Regions from separate parts of the Pseudoalteromonas sp. CO348 genome, predicted to be linked through region 1. Evidence: predicted binding sites of a transcription regulator. Region 1 holds the regulator's gene; the other holds the start of a gene.
The links. The regulator sigma-54, encoded in region 1, starts transcription at its own class of promoters, with help from an activator protein. The targets are predictions, from matches to a motif close to GTTGGCACGNNNNTNGNNT.

Region 1 (10,914 bases):
CAGCACCACTAAACGGATTAGTTCTTCAGATAACTCGGTATGCTCGCGTAGAGGAAATGCCACATTGTCAAACACGCTCATATCGGTAAACAAAGCACCGCTTTGAAATAACATACTCATGCGCGTTCGAGCTTGATACAAAGCTGCTCGTGACATGTTAGGGATACTGTTTCCAGCAAAAAGAATATCACCGCTATCAGGCTTAAGCTGACCACCGATTAAACGCAGCATGGTGGTTTTACCAATGCCACTCGGTCCCATTATTGCGGTAATTTTACCCTTTGGTACGGAAAAGCTCATGTTTTTGTAGATGATCCTTTCACCCCGAGAGAAGGTTACATCCTTGATTTCTACAATTGACTGCGACAAGTCGCTCTCCAGATCCAGACTATATTCATCCAAGTATGATACTTTTTTTTCAAACAAGATGGAAAATCGTTTTGGTAAAATTTTGTAAGTAGTGAAATGTAACGGTTTGCTTATACTTTCCAGAGCGCTTTTGGTAGTATCTATCGAAATTTTAATCCTATTGGCTAGAGGTTCATGGTTTTATCGTTTGTTATTCTCATTCTTGGCTTTATTGCACTGGTTTGGAGTGCTGACCGCTTTGTTTTTGGTGCGGCCGCTCTTGCACGAAACTTTGGTGTGCCAACATTAATTGTTGGTTTAACTATCGTGGCCATGGGTTCTTCAGCACCAGAAATGATGGTTGCTGCGCAAGCCGCTCTTGCAGATAAAACAGACACCGCCGTGGGCAATGCCATAGGTTCTAACATCGCCAATATCTTACTCGTTTTGGGTCTCACCGCGTTATTAAGGCCACTCTCCGTAGGCTCTGGTATTTTGCGCCGCGAAATGCCGCTGTTAGTCATCGTTTCATTGGCTGCTTGGTATATCGTTAGTGATAATCACTTTAGTTTCGTAGAAGGTGTTTTGTTATTAGTCGGTTTCGCCGCTTTTCTTCTTGCACTTATCATTATCACCAAGCGTGGTGGTGGAGATAATGATGACCCATTTGTCAGTGAAGCCTGTGAAGAAGTGCCAAATAATATTCCAACTCAAAAAGCCGTTTTCTGGTTAATCGTGGGTATGATTTTACTGCCTATTAGCGCAGACTATCTCGTTGGCGCTGCGGTTGATATCGCCAAATATTTTGGCATGAGTGACCTGCTAATAGGATTAACCATTATCGCCGTTGGTACTAGTTTACCCGAGCTTGCGGCATGTGTTGCTGGCGTACTTAAAAAAGAAGACGATCTAGCGCTTGGTAATATTATTGGCTCGAACATTTTTAATATATTGGCCGTGCTATCCATTGCTGGGATCATTAACCCATCTGTCCTCGACGCCAATATTGCGTCACGTGATATATTTATTATGCTTGGCGCGACACTGCTGCTTATCCTAATGAGCCTCAGCTTAACAGGTCAGCGCCGCATCAACCGCTTAGAAGGTGGCATACTTGTCGCAAGCTTCGTCGGTTATATTTACTACATCATTTAAGGAAGCCTTGTGACAACGAACCTATTTATTGACTCTGCAAATCAAGTTTTTGCTACTGAACTTGCAGCAATAGAAGAAGTGCAACAGTTTGTTGATCAACAATTTGTAAAAGCCTGTGAAATTATGTTTGGCTGCCAAGGTCGCATCATCGTGATTGGCATGGGTAAATCAGGCCACATCGGTAACAAAATCGCAGCGACACTCGCAAGTACTGGCAGCCCCGCATTTTTTGTTCATCCAGGTGAAGCAAGTCACGGCGACTTGGGTATGATCACCAAAGACGATGTGGTTTTGATGATCTCCAACTCAGGGGAAACCCAAGAGGTGATCTCTATCCTACCTGTGATTAAGCGTTTAGGTGCCCCGGTAATCTCTATGACGGGCAACCCGAGCTCTACAATGGCTCGTAATGCGACAGTTCACCTTTGTGTTAGAGTATCGAAAGAAGCCTGCCCATTAGGACTTGCACCCACGGCCAGCACCACAGCTACGCTAGTGATGGGTGATGCGCTCGCGGTTGCGCTACTTGAAGCCAGAGGCTTTACGGCTGATGATTTTGCGCTTTCTCACCCTGGCGGTAGTTTAGGAAGGCGTCTACTACTAACCGTTGCTGATGTCATGCATCAAGGGGATGCAATCCCTATGGTCAATAGTCATTGCACAATTAAAGAAGCTTTATTTGAAATGTCAGCTAAAAGTTTAGGTATGACGGCAATCGTAGATGAAAGCTCGCAATTACAGGGTATTTTTACCGATGGTGACTTGCGCCGAATTATCGAACAAAAGGTCGATATTCACACCACCCCAATCACGCAAGTAATGACGGCTAAAAGTACGACTGCACGCGCCGATATGCTCGCAGCTGAGGTACTCAATATCATGGAAACCAAACGAATTAATGGCTTGATTGTGGTAAACGAAAACAACATCCCGGTTGGCGCCTTGAATACGCAAGATTTACTTAGAGCGGGGGTGCTGTAATGCAATTTGAAGATTTATATCAGACGATTTCACCTAAAGCTTGGGAAAAAGCAAAACAAATCAAATTATTGATTTGCGATATTGATGGCGTATTCTCAGACGGCCGTATATACCTTGGTAATAATGGTGAAGAACTGAAAGCATTTAATACCAAAGATGGGTTTGGTATTAAGGCCTTAATTGATAGTGGTATCGAAGTCGCCGTTATCACTGGTAGGCATTCACAAATAGTTCAGCAACGCATGACTAGTTTAAATGTAACTTATATTTACCAAGGCCAAGAAAACAAGTTAGTGGCATATGATGAATTGAAGACTAAGCTCAACCTTAGTGATGACGAAATTGCGTATATTGGTGATGATGGTCCAGACCTACCCGTAATGGAACGAGTCGGTTTTGCCGTTGCTGTCAATGATGCACATCCTCTTGTTAAACATATCGCTCATTACACAACCTTGATGCCTGGTGGTTTTGGTGCTGTGAGAGAACTGACTGATCTTCTAATGCTCAGCCAAAATCACTTATTGACTTCCAAAGGATCAAGTACATGACCGTATTACGTGTCATCTTACTCATTGTTTTCGCTTCTTTAATGGTATGGATGTGGTCGCCCATGTTTAATCCATCAGAGGCGGACTCAGCAAAAGAAGATGAACCGTTAGCTAAGCCCGATTATGTTGCAACCACGCTTCAGCAAACGACCTATAGTGAAAATGGCTTATTAAACTATCAAGTAACTGCTGATAAGATGGAGTTGTATCAAGATCTTGGCTTTAGTCACTTTGAAAAGCCTATTTTCACCTTATATAACGGTGAGCAGAATTGGCAAATAAGTGCATTAGAAGCAACACTGTACGAAAACAATACCTTGATACTGGAAGGCAATGTGCTGGCAAAAAATTTAACGCCTAACGCCATGATCACCGATATCAATGCCGATAATGTAAGAGTTGAAATTAAGCAAAAATTGATGAAATCGGAACACCCTGTCGTTATCACCGGTCCTAGTCTTAGGATCACGGGTAAAGGGCTGCATGCGGATCTACAAAAGCAAGTGATCGAACTCATCAACCACACAAAGACAATTTATTATGACCAGTAAAATCATTAACAAACTAGTTTTCATCGGCTTGCTTGCAAGTTCTACTTTAGCAAATGCTGCAGAACAAAATGAAGTCATTATTGATGCTGGCCGTCAGCAAGCTCAACTGCAAAGCAACATCGGTATTTTTGAACAGAATGTTGTTATTATTCATGGCAACAGAAAAATAAATGCCGATCGCCTAGAAGTCCACCGCCGCGCGGAGCTTGGTACTAACAAGCAACTGCTTGTTGCAACTGGCAGCCCAGCTATTTTCAGCGAACGTCAACCTGATGGTAATTTGCTAGAAGCCAAAGCAAACGAAATTCGTTACGACGTTGCGAAAGGCACCTTAGTCATTTCTGGCGATGCGGAAATCAATCAAACTGGGCAAAAAATTAATGCGCAAGTCATCACCTATGACATTGAAAAGCAATTGATCAGTGCTGAGCGCTCAGACCAAGAAGATTCTCGGGTAAGAACCATCCTTGTTCCTGTTGATGACAAAAAAGACGCAAAAGATAAAAAAGCGCAGGAAGAAGGTAACAATTAATGAGCGAGCTCAAAGCAACTGGTCTAGCAAAGAGTTATAAAGGTCGTGAAGTCGTCAAAAATGTTGGCTTAAGTGTTAAGGCTGGCAGCATTGTAGGCTTATTAGGACCAAATGGTGCAGGTAAAACCACTACGTTCTACATGATTGTAGGGTTAGTACCAAGCGACAAAGGTTTTATTCAGATTGATGATGAAGATATCACTTTGCTACCGATGCACAGCCGCGCGCGACTTGGTATTGGCTATCTACCGCAAGAGTCTTCAATCTTTAGAAAACTCACGGTCTATCAAAATTTGATGGCGATTTTAGAAACTCGAAAAGACTTATCTAAAGTTGAGAGAGAAGCTGAACTAAACGAGTTACTTGACGAATTTAATATTCAACACATTCGCGACTCACAGGGCATGGCATTGTCGGGAGGCGAAAGAAGACGCGTAGAGATTGCTCGCGCTTTAGCCGCTAATCCTAAGTTTATCCTGTTAGATGAACCTTTTGCTGGTGTTGATCCTATTTCGGTGTTAGATATAAAGACAATCATAGAGCACCTAAAAAACCGCGGTATCGGTGTGCTAATCACCGATCATAACGTTAGAGAAACGCTGGACGTATGTGAAAAAGCCTACATCGTTTCACATGGTGAGTTAATCGCTGCAGGCACGCCAGAACATGTTTTGGCAGATCAAACCGTAAGAGATGTCTACCTAGGCGAACAATTCAAGCTATAGTTAAGACGTAGTATTAATAACTGTTAAAAAGGATTGTTAGAGATACATGAGGCAATCATTACAGCTGCGCATGGGGCAGCAACTTACAATGACTCCACAACTGCAACAAGCCATTCGCTTGCTGCAGCTTAGTACATTGGATCTGCAACAAGAAATACAAGAAGCATTAGACAGCAATCCATTGTTGGAAGTGGAAGAAGGTGATAATACTGACGGCGAAAACGCTGACCAACACAGCCAAGAAAAGAGCAGTGCTGACGACAATCAAGATTCAAGCGATGAAGCGCAGGTTAGTGACTATGAAATAGACTCAGATACCGCCATGAGTAAAGACACTGTCAGTGATGACCTTGCCATGGATGTCACTTGGGATGAGTATATGAGCGCAGCGCCCGCTGCAAGCTCAGGCCCACTTCCCGATGACGATAATGTTTATCAAGGGGAAACCTCTGAATCTCTCCACGACTATCTCATGTGGCAACTTGAGCTGACGCCATTTAGTCCAACAGATAGAGCGATTGCAATTGCGATTATTGAAGCCGTTGACCTGTCAGGCATTTTAACACTGTCTTGCGAAGAGATTTTAGAAAGCATTAATGATGAAAGTAGCGAAGAGCCTATCGAGCTGGATGAAGTCGAAGCCGTGCTCAAACGTATTCAGCTTTTCGATCCTGTCGGTATCGCAGCGCGCAGTTTACAGGAATGCTTGTGTATTCAGCTAAATCAATTCGCCCCAGATACACCATGGATTGCCGAAACGAAAATGATCCTGACAGAGCATATCGACTTGCTTGCCAGCCGTGACTATCGAACTTTGGCTAAGAAAACGCGCCTTAAAGAAGCCGATCTCAAAGAGGTCATGACGTTAATTCATAGCCTTAACCCAAAACCAGCGGCAAGCATTATTCATGAAGAGCCTGAATATGTGATCCCTGACGTATCAGTGAAAAAAGTAAAAGGTCGCTGGGTCGTAGAGCTAAATCCTGATGCTATGCCTAAAATAAGAGTAAACGACCATTACGCTGCGATGTCTAGAACGGCGAAATCCAGTACGGATAGTCAGTTTATTCGCTCACATTTACAAGAAGCAAAGTGGTTTATTAAAAGCTTAGAAAGCCGAAATGATACATTATTAAAAGTTACCAATTGCATTGTGCAACAACAACAGGCATTCTTTGAACATGGCCCCGAAGCAATGCGCCCTATGGTGCTAAATGATGTTGCTGAAATGGTTGAGATGCATGAGTCCACAATTTCCCGTGTGACAACACAAAAATACATGCATACACCTCGGGGAATATTTGAGCTGAAGTATTTCTTCTCTAGCCATGTAAGTACAGAAAATGGAGGTGAGTGCTCCTCTACAGCAATTAGAGCACTTATCAAAAAGCTGATAGCTGCAGAAAATACCGCGAAGCCATTGAGTGACAGCAAAATTGCAGATATCTTAGCTGAGCAAGGAATTAAGGTAGCGAGACGTACGATTGCAAAATATCGTGAATCCCTAGCCATTCCACCGTCAAATCAGCGTAAAAGCTTGATATAAGACGTAAAACCCAAGAAGGAAAAATGCTTATGCAACTAAATCTAACTGGTCGCCATGTAGAAATTACTGACTCATTAAGAGACTATGTCACCAACAAGTTTGCGAAGCTAGAAAGGCACTTTGATCATATCAATAACGTGCATGTGATCCTTGATGTCGAGAAACTAGTACAAAAAGCAGAAGCAACATTACACGTAAACGGCGGCGAGCTATTTGCATCAACAGAGCATCAAGATATGTATGCCGCAATTGATGGCCTTATCGACAAGCTAGATCGTCAAGTTATTAAACACAAAGAGAAGCTCACTCGACACTAAGATGAAATTAAGTGAATTAGTGAACAAGGACTGCAGTAAAGCTGCGGTCCTTTTTAATAGCAAAAAACGTATTTTAGAATACATCAGCGAACTGGCTCATAGCCAAATTCCAAATACCAGTCAGCATGCTATCTTGGACGCTTTAATGGCGCGAGAGAAATTAGGCAGCACAGGGATCGGTAAAGGCATTGCCATTCCCCATGGTCGACTTGAAGGTTTGGATAAAATCCTTGCAATGGTGCTTGTCAGCGAGCAAGGGATCCAGTTTGAAGCCATAGATAAGCAGCCTGTCGATATTTTTGTCGCGTTCATCGTACCCGAAGGTGATAATCAACAGCACCTGAAGACCTTAGCGGCGATTGCTGATACACTCAAAGACAAGTCTTTCTGCAAAATGCTTAGGCAAGCAAAAAGTGACGATGAGTTATATGCAGTGATCCAAGGTGAACTTGATGAGTGATGAAGAAAAAGGACTCGAGCTTATCATTATCAGTGGCCGCTCAGGCTCTGGTAAATCTGTAGCGCTTCGAGTATTGGAAGACTTAGGCTACTATTGTGTAGATAACATTCCGGTCAATTTGCTGCCGTCTTTAGTCCGCAGCGTTTCGGACAATTATAATAAAATAGCAGTCAGTATTGATGTCAGAAACTTACCTAAAGAACAGGACGAGTTTAACGACATTCTTGAATACTTACCAGGCTTTGCCAAACCTACCCTGTTTTATTTAGACAGTGACGATCAAACCCTGATAAAACGCTTCTCAGAAACACGCCGTTTGCACCCTCTTTCACTGCATAATCTTCCACTAGATGTTGCAATAAAGAAAGAACGGGAATTGTTAGACGTATTGATCACTCGCGCCGATTTTCTCATTGATACTACAGGCCTGAGCGTTCATCAACTTGCAGAAGATATCCGTGAAAAAATCTTAGGTAAAAAAGACAAACAACTCATTATTACCTTTGAATCTTTCGGCTTTAAACACGGCATCCCAAAACAAGCGGATTACGTTTTTGATGCGCGCTTTTTGCCCAATCCACATTGGGAGCCTGAGCTTAAGCCGCTAACTGGCTTAGATCAGCCAGTCAAAGACTATTTGTCGAGTCACAGCATAGTGCAAAAGTTTACTTGGCAGATCCAAACCTTTGTACAAACTTGGTTACCACACTTAGAGCGTAACAATCGCAGTTATCTAACGATTGCAATAGGATGTACAGGTGGGCAACATCGCTCGGTATACTTAGCGCAAACCATTGGCGAGCGTTTTGCTAAAACCCATCCAAACGTCAAAATCCGCCACCGTGAGCAAGAGGGTTAAATGTTAGAAGATACGTTTTTAATCCAGAATAAACTCGGCCTGCACGCCCGAGCGGCAACAGTTCTTGCACAATTAGCGACCCAATTTGATGCCGAAGTGACCTTATATCAAGGAGACAAAAGTGCAGCTGCTGACAGCGTACTAGCGCTGTTGTTACTTGAAAGCAGCCAAGGGAAAGAAGTCCGAGTGGTTTGTGAAGGTCCTGATGCTCAGTATGCACTAGACGCCATTGGCGGACTAATAGAAAATAAATTTAATGAATCCGAGTAACTTGGGCTACTAGCACCAAAATAGCACTAAGGTCTGATTCATTTATTCCCTGCTAATCTCCCCCTCCGTAACCAGACAGGTCTAATACCAATTAGTCTTAATACTTACTCAGTTTGAAGGAGCAAATCTGACGCTAACTGTGTTAAAAATCTCCCATTTTGAACAACTAAATAGCAAAATTTTCGCCGTGTTATCGACAAGATTTTCTCGCTTCAAAATAGATCACTTAATTAAGCGAATTGGTATAATAAGTCTCTCATAATTAAGCGTAAACCTTGGTAGTTCTCAATAAACTGAGTTACACTGTAATACCAATTTAGGTTTCTTTCGTGCAGTAAAGCGAGTTGCCGAGAAAATCCAACTTTATCGTTGCGTACACCTTTGACGTGTATTAACGGTAGCAACCCACCAGCAGAAACAACACGAATAAAATTCAAATTAAGAAATTGGTTTCTGCGATAAAGTAAATGAATTAGGTTAACTAAATCACGTTAGCCAACATTATTATCAAAAAGGATGCCTATGCCTGAAGTATTTGAACAAGACTACACACTGGAACAACTCCAAAAGGTAACTAAAGCCTTAAACAGTGGTCAGTTTGTTCAAGTTAGGCGTATGCTCGCAGAAACAGCTCCTTGTGACACAGCACTGCTTTTAGAATCATCTCCTCATAAAGTTCGCTCTATGCTGTGGCAGCTCGTTGACCCAGATATCCAAGGGGATGTCTTAGAGGAACTGTCAGAGGACGTAAGACTTGGGATCATCGCCCAGATGGAGCCGGAGCTAATTGCTGCCGCTACAGAAGACATGGACGACGATGACCTTGGTGATGTCCTAAGAAGCCTGCCTGATACCGTCTACCAAGACGTTATCGGTGCGATGGATAGCCAAGATAGAGAACGTGCGACACAAGCATTGTCCTACAAAGAGCACTCGGCCGGTGCGCTAATGAGCACCGACACGGTCACTATTCGACCCGATGTTACCTTAGAAGTTGTATTTAGATATCTACGTCTTAAAGGCGAATTGCCAGACGGTACGGACGAGTTGTATGTAGTTGATAAAGATAACTGCTTTTTAGGCACGCTGCCTGTCAATACCTTATTAACTAAGTCTCCTGACAGTATGGTTCGAGACTTGATGGATGAAGATAAGGAAACGATCCCTATCTCCATGGATGAGTCTGAAGTGGCGCAGCTTTTTGAGCGTCATAACTGGATCTCGGCTCCTGTAGTTGACGATAACGCTCATTTGCTTGGTCGTGTCACCATTGATGACGTTGTTGACGTCATCCGTGAAGATGCTGAGCACAGCTTGTTAAGTATGGCAGGTCTTGAAGATGAAGAAGACACCTTTGCGCCAGTTCTAAAAAGTAGCCAGCGCCGCTCTATTTGGCTTGGGATTAACCTGTTAACCGCATTGATGGCTGCGTTTGTTGCAAGCTTCTTCGAAGGTACTCTGGATATTTTACCTATTCTCGCAGTGTTAAATGGCATAGTACCAAGTATGGGTGGCGTTGCCGGTAGCCAAACGCTAACCCTAGTGATTCGTGGTATTGCCCTTGGTCATATTAACCAGACTAACCAAAAGTTTTTAATGGGTAAAGAGCTGGCGATCGGCGCCTTAAACGGCGTGCTGTGGTCAGTATTGATCGCTGGGGTTATTGCTGTATGGCAATGGGATTTTACACTCGGTGCAGTTATTGCCTTCGCAATGTTTATGAACTTAGTCGCAGCAGGTATCGCGGGTGCCAGTATTCCAATTATGCTAAAGAGAATGAATATCGACCCAGCACTAGCTGGTAGTGTGGTACTAACAACGGTTACCGATATTGTCGGGATCTTTGCATTCCTTGGCACCGCAACTTGGTTATTAGTGTAACAGTGTCGAAATGGCGGGAAATGCTGGTCAAAACCAGCATTTCTTGAGCTGATGAAGGGAGTTATTCGCCCGCTATTTGCATATTATTGAGTAGTATAGAGCCGGTTTGTACTGCGCCTCGGCATTCAATATCACCGCCAACGCCTTCAATCCCCATAAACATATCTTTTAAATTACCAGCGATAGTAATTTCACTTACAGGATATTGAAGCTCACCATTTTCAACCCAAAAGCCAGCTGCTCCCCTTGAGTAATCACCAGTTACCGTATTAACACCTTGTCCCATTAGTTCAGTGACTAACAAGCCAGTGCCCATCGACGCAAGTAGGCTGGTTAAATCGTCGTGTGTTGGTTTTACTAACCAGTTATGGATCCCACCTGCGTGACCTGTCGCTTGCATATTCATTCTGCGTGCGGCATAGCTTGCCAATAAGTAAGTATTAAGCACGCCATCTGTGATAATTTCACGGTCGATGGTTTTTACACCTTCGCTATCGAAAGGACTCGAAGCAAGCCCTCTTAGTAAATGTGGCTTCTCTTCAATATTTACGCAGCGATTAAAAATTTGTGTGTCTAAAGAATCCAACAAGAAGCTAGACTTACGATATAGCGCGCCGCCGCCAATACCTGACACTAAGTGCCCAAATAAGCTGTTCGCGATATCCGCTCGAAAAATAACTGGTACTTTACGCGTCGATAATTTGCGACTGCCTAATTTTGCTAGCGTAGATTGCGCAG
Region 2 (4,560 bases), on a different contig from region 1:
AAAGTACGCGTATTGATGAGTGAGCAAGACTTCCCAAGCATGGGATTTGCGTTACAAAACGCGCTGGACAATATTGAGATTGTTTATATTCCCGAAGCGATGAATATGCACGACCTAAGTGTGTGGCAGCACTATATTGACGAGCAAATTGATTGGGTATTTGTCAGTCATGTTTATTCGAACAGCGGTCAGCAGGCGCCTGTTGCTGACATCATTAGCCTTGCTAACCAATATGGTTGTCGAAGTATTATTGATATTGCTCAGTCACTTAGTGTATTACCAATAAATTTAAGCGAGTGGGGCGCGGATTGCGTTATCGGCTCTTGTGTGAAATGGAGCTGCGGTGGCCCTGGCGCAGGTTTCATCTGGGTGAATGAGGATGTCTTGCCTTATTGCGAACCAAAAGACGTTGGCTGGTTTTCGCATCAAAATCCATTCGAGTTTGATATTCATCATTTTGCGCTGAGTGAAAGTGCGCTGCGTTTTTGGGGCGGTACTCCAAGTGTGGCACCTTATATCTATGCGGGGCACAGCCTTGGCTATTTTGCCGAGCTTGGGATTGAGCAAGTAAGAGCGTACAACTTTGCTTTGTTATCTGAGTTACAAGCGGCATTGCCTGAATTTTATCGCTCTCCTACAGCACAGAGTGCTTGCTCTGGGACCGCTATTTTGCATTTTGGCTCGCAGCATGAGGCAGTGATGGAGCAGCTTAAGCAAGCAGACATTGCTGTGGATAATCGTTGCTACGGTATTCGTGTCTCACCACATATTTATAATAGTCAGGAGGACATCGCGCAGTTGGTGCGGGTTATCAACGAAAGCTAGTTTCCTAATCCTAGTGCTTTTTTAGTCTTCTTCTTCACCGAGCGCCAATGTGTCATTGGTTGCTTGGGCGCGCGCGCTATCAATGCGTTAAAATCAATTTCTTCTGCAAGCACTTCTCCTTGATGCGCCAAGATCACGGAGTGGGGTTGTAGAGCCTTTACTTTGGCAAGAGATTGGCGATACAAGCGTGGATAGAATACCGGAAAAGGCGCAACAAATTGCCCTTTCACTTTTACCGTCAAATCCGCCACATAAATGCGCTTACTGGGGAGATGATACAAGCTCAAATCTCTATCCGTATGACCGGGTGTGTGTATCGCTTGCCATTCGTTAAAGTAGGGTAAGTGATCACCGTCGGCTAGGTAAAAGTCTGGTGATAATTGTCTTGGATACCAAAGGTTACGCTTGGCCTTGCGCTTTCTCCCTGCAACCCAAAGTGCCAGCGCCATATCGGAGAGGTGCATCATGACACCATCAATACCACGATACCACTGACTGGGGGCATTTGCGGCCGCAATCTTTGCGCCCGTGAGTTTTTTGAGTTTGTGCGCGCCACCGGCATGATCTGGGTGCATATGCGTGACCACAATCAGTTTGAGTGCGCTTAGTGGCTTTTGCAGTTGCAGGATGTAGTTGCAGACCAACTCAACATCGGCACGACAGCAACCATCGAGTAACAGCAGATCTGTTTCGTGTTCAACCAGATAAATATGTTGAATATAGCCTTCTAAGACATGGATTTTCATTTGTCACACTCATTTCCCCAATCAGATCTCAACATAGCATAGGTTAAAGACATCTGACCAGTTGTGTGTGAAAGTGATAAATCGCAGACATAAAAAAACCGCAATTAAGCGGTTTTCTTATAAGTGATGGCGGAGAAGGAGGGATTCGAACCCTCGATAGGGCTACAAACCCTATACTCCCTTAGCAGGGGAGCGCCTTCAGCCACTCGGCCACCTCTCCGGCGCAATACTTTAAAAATGGCGGAGAGATAGGGATTTGAACCCTAGATACGCTATTAACGTATGCCGGTTTTCAAGACCGGTGCTTTCAACCACTCAGCCATCTCTCCATGGGCAAAGATAATACTTAGCGATTTAGGCGCTGTAAACCGTTTTTAAACTGTTTGCTTAAAAAATGTGCTAAAAGTGAGGTTTTTTTAAAATTGTGCTAGAAATTAGCGGTTTGACGAAGAGGTTTTGTACAAAAATGCTGGTTGAAGTGGTGCTTTTATGGTCTATTGAAACAAATGCTGACGAGAGCATGGCGGGTTGGGACGCCATGCTCTGTGCAGACTTACTTATACATAATCACGTCTTTTAACGCTAAGTGTTGACCACATACTGCCAACCACTTCGTCCAATTGATACGACGTTGTTTAGTTGGTTGTGTTTGGTTAAACGTGTTTTGTGATGGGCTGCAAGGTGCAGCTGAATTAAGCATGTCTGGCTCCTAATAAGCTATGATTGAAAACAAGGCTATTTTGCACGCAATTTGTTTAAATTTAAAACGATAAAAATTGATGTTTTCGGATAAAAATAACTAATGAATTAATGGTTTGTTCATTTTTATTTTAATGGCTTTTTTGCATGGTTATGCATAAGTGTGATTGTCTTTATTAGGCTGTATCCCAATTAATATGGGTGTTTGTGGTTTTTGTTTTTTATTTTTGGTTTTAGTTTTGGTTTTTTATTCATATAAGTTGAGTTTTTGTATTTAAGGGTTTTTATGCTGGTGGTAGTCAACCCTTTAGCGGGTGCTGAGGGGAAAGCGCAAATTGCATGGTTAAAGCAACAATTAAAACAACAACAGTTGACGGCAACTTGGTTTAATACCACTGGAAACTTTGTCGCAGATAGGGACGCAATTGCTCAAGCAGCTACGGCGGAAGTGAGCGTGGTGGTGATTGGGGGGGATGGCACTTTGCACCTAGTCGCCAATGCCATTGCTGAACGGGATAACACGCTTGCGCTGCTGCCTGCGGGGACTGGCAACGATTTTGCTCGGCAGTTTCATTATTCCAAAGCACAGTGGCGAGCAGCTGTATTTTCAGACAAGATCTCGAGTATTGATTTGGGTAAAGTGGACGGGCGCTGGTTTGTCAATGTTGCTGGGATTGGCTTTAACGCGCATGTCATGAATAACTTAGGACAAACCAAACGGCTAGGAAAGCTGAGCTATACCTATGCGGGATTAATGTCGCTGTTTACTGCCAAGCTCATTCGCTATCACAGCAATGCGTGGCCTGAGCAGGGTATGATGTTGTTACTTGCGAATGGCAAACACTTTGGGGCAGGGTTAACTCCTGCTCCTATGGCTTGTCTTGATGACGGTCAGTTGGAGCTGCTGTGGTTCACGCCGCAAACGCATTGGCAGCGGGTGGTACTGTTTGTCAATATGCTACTTAAACGTCATATGGGCACAAGAAATGTGCACCACGGTCGCATTACAGAGCTTTATATCGCACAAGAGGGGTATGACATCGAGGCCGATGGAGAGATTGTTGGGCGCACGCCGGCGACGATAACTTGCTGCCGCAGAGCTCTGAACATAAAAAAAGCGCCATTATAAAATGGCGCTGAAAAGTAAGAAGCTAAAGCATTGGTAAGACTTCAACTTCTAACTGGGGACCGAATGGACAACCAAGCGTAGATGCGATCTAAAGGCGTGAGTACAATCGCATTACCTAGGATGACCAAAATAAATCCAATAAAGGTGTTTTGCTGCCACTCAAAGCCTTCAAATAAGGTACTCAAGGCCACGGCAACAAAAGGAAATAACACTATCAAATAACTCGCTTTCTCAGGCCCAATATTCTTGAGTAGTGAGAAATAACAACCAAAGGCAATGACGGTGCCAAACACGCTGAGGTAAATCAGAGACCACCAATATGATGCTGGCGCTTGGTTGATAAACTGATGTTCACTAAAGGCGACATAGGTTGCTAACATGACAGCGCTGTAAAGCATACCCCACGCATTTCCCGCCATAACATCAATTTGCTGATTAGAATTGCGTACGCTCACCATATTACCGAGTGACGCGACCACTGTTCCTAATAGAGCTAATGATAATCCCAAGAAGGCCTCGCTTTGCAAATCAAATGCGACCAAATCGTGCCAAAACAAGCTGACTATCCCAAGCGTGCCCAGTGATGCGCCAAAGTAAATTCGCTTTGCAATAGGTTTGGCAAAAAATAACTTAGTGTTGACGATGTTAACGACCAATAATAATGAAAACGCAATTGATGCCATCGCTGACGTTAAATGTGCCTGAGCCCAATACAAGAAGAGATAGTTAGCACCAAAATTACACAGCGCTAAGAGGATGAAAAAGCCGTGATCTCGGCGAGAAAATCGCATTGGCACACGCTTATAGATGACAAACGCCCACATACAAACCGCGGCGAGGCCAAAGCGGTAAAATAGCGACACAAACTCGTTGATGCTGCCAAGTTGGTATTCAATGGCAAGCCATGTTGATCCCCAAATCAACACAGTGATGGCGTAAAGAAATAGATTTTTCATGATCGGCTCTAGATTCAAACAGCAGTGGAAGTCTGTAGTTTACGCTGTTATTCTGTATAAGCTATATACAGAATTTGCTAATTTATACCTATACAGATTATTGCTTATGAGTACCGTTATTCAACGCCAACATTCCGCCTTTCTCTATCAGCAGGTGATCCAAATGATCTTGTCGATGGCAGAACAAGAGTCCATTTTACCGGGC

Region 2: a site for sigma-54 is predicted at 2,310-2,328, ahead of EXT48_RS00080 (diacylglycerol kinase family protein). Genes of this name have one in related genera too.

What each region holds. Positions count from the first base shown of each region.
Region 1 is NZ_SGPI01000032.1:103,979-114,892, forward strand. It holds gene EXT48_RS16445 (ATP-binding cassette domain-containing protein) at 1-369, opposite strand, end outside; gene EXT48_RS16450 (calcium/sodium antiporter) at 544-1,503, shown strand; gene EXT48_RS16455 (KpsF/GutQ family sugar-phosphate isomerase) at 1,513-2,484, shown strand; gene kdsC (3-deoxy-manno-octulosonate-8-phosphatase KdsC) at 2,484-3,035, shown strand; gene lptC (LPS export ABC transporter periplasmic protein LptC) at 3,032-3,586, shown strand; gene lptA (lipopolysaccharide transport periplasmic protein LptA) at 3,576-4,118, shown strand; gene lptB (LPS export ABC transporter ATP-binding protein) at 4,118-4,843, shown strand; gene EXT48_RS16480 (RNA polymerase factor sigma-54) at 4,890-6,389, shown strand; gene hpf (ribosome hibernation promoting factor) at 6,419-6,706, shown strand; gene ptsN (PTS IIA-like nitrogen regulatory protein PtsN) at 6,708-7,166, shown strand; gene rapZ (RNase adapter RapZ) at 7,159-8,025, shown strand; gene EXT48_RS16500 (HPr family phosphocarrier protein) at 8,026-8,295, shown strand; gene mgtE (magnesium transporter) at 8,818-10,176, shown strand; gene pmbA (metalloprotease PmbA) at 10,238-10,914, opposite strand, start outside.
Region 2 is NZ_SGPI01000001.1:8,897-13,456, forward strand. It holds gene EXT48_RS00060 (aminotransferase class V-fold PLP-dependent enzyme) at 1-825, shown strand, start outside; gene EXT48_RS00065 (MBL fold metallo-hydrolase) at 822-1,571, opposite strand; tRNA gene EXT48_RS00070 (tRNA-Ser) at 1,699-1,791, opposite strand; tRNA gene EXT48_RS00075 (tRNA-Ser) at 1,810-1,900, opposite strand; gene EXT48_RS23660 (hypothetical protein) at 2,125-2,271, opposite strand; gene EXT48_RS00080 (diacylglycerol kinase family protein) at 2,557-3,399, shown strand; gene EXT48_RS00085 (DMT family transporter) at 3,441-4,355, opposite strand; gene EXT48_RS00090 (PLP-dependent aminotransferase family protein) at 4,354-4,560, shown strand, end outside.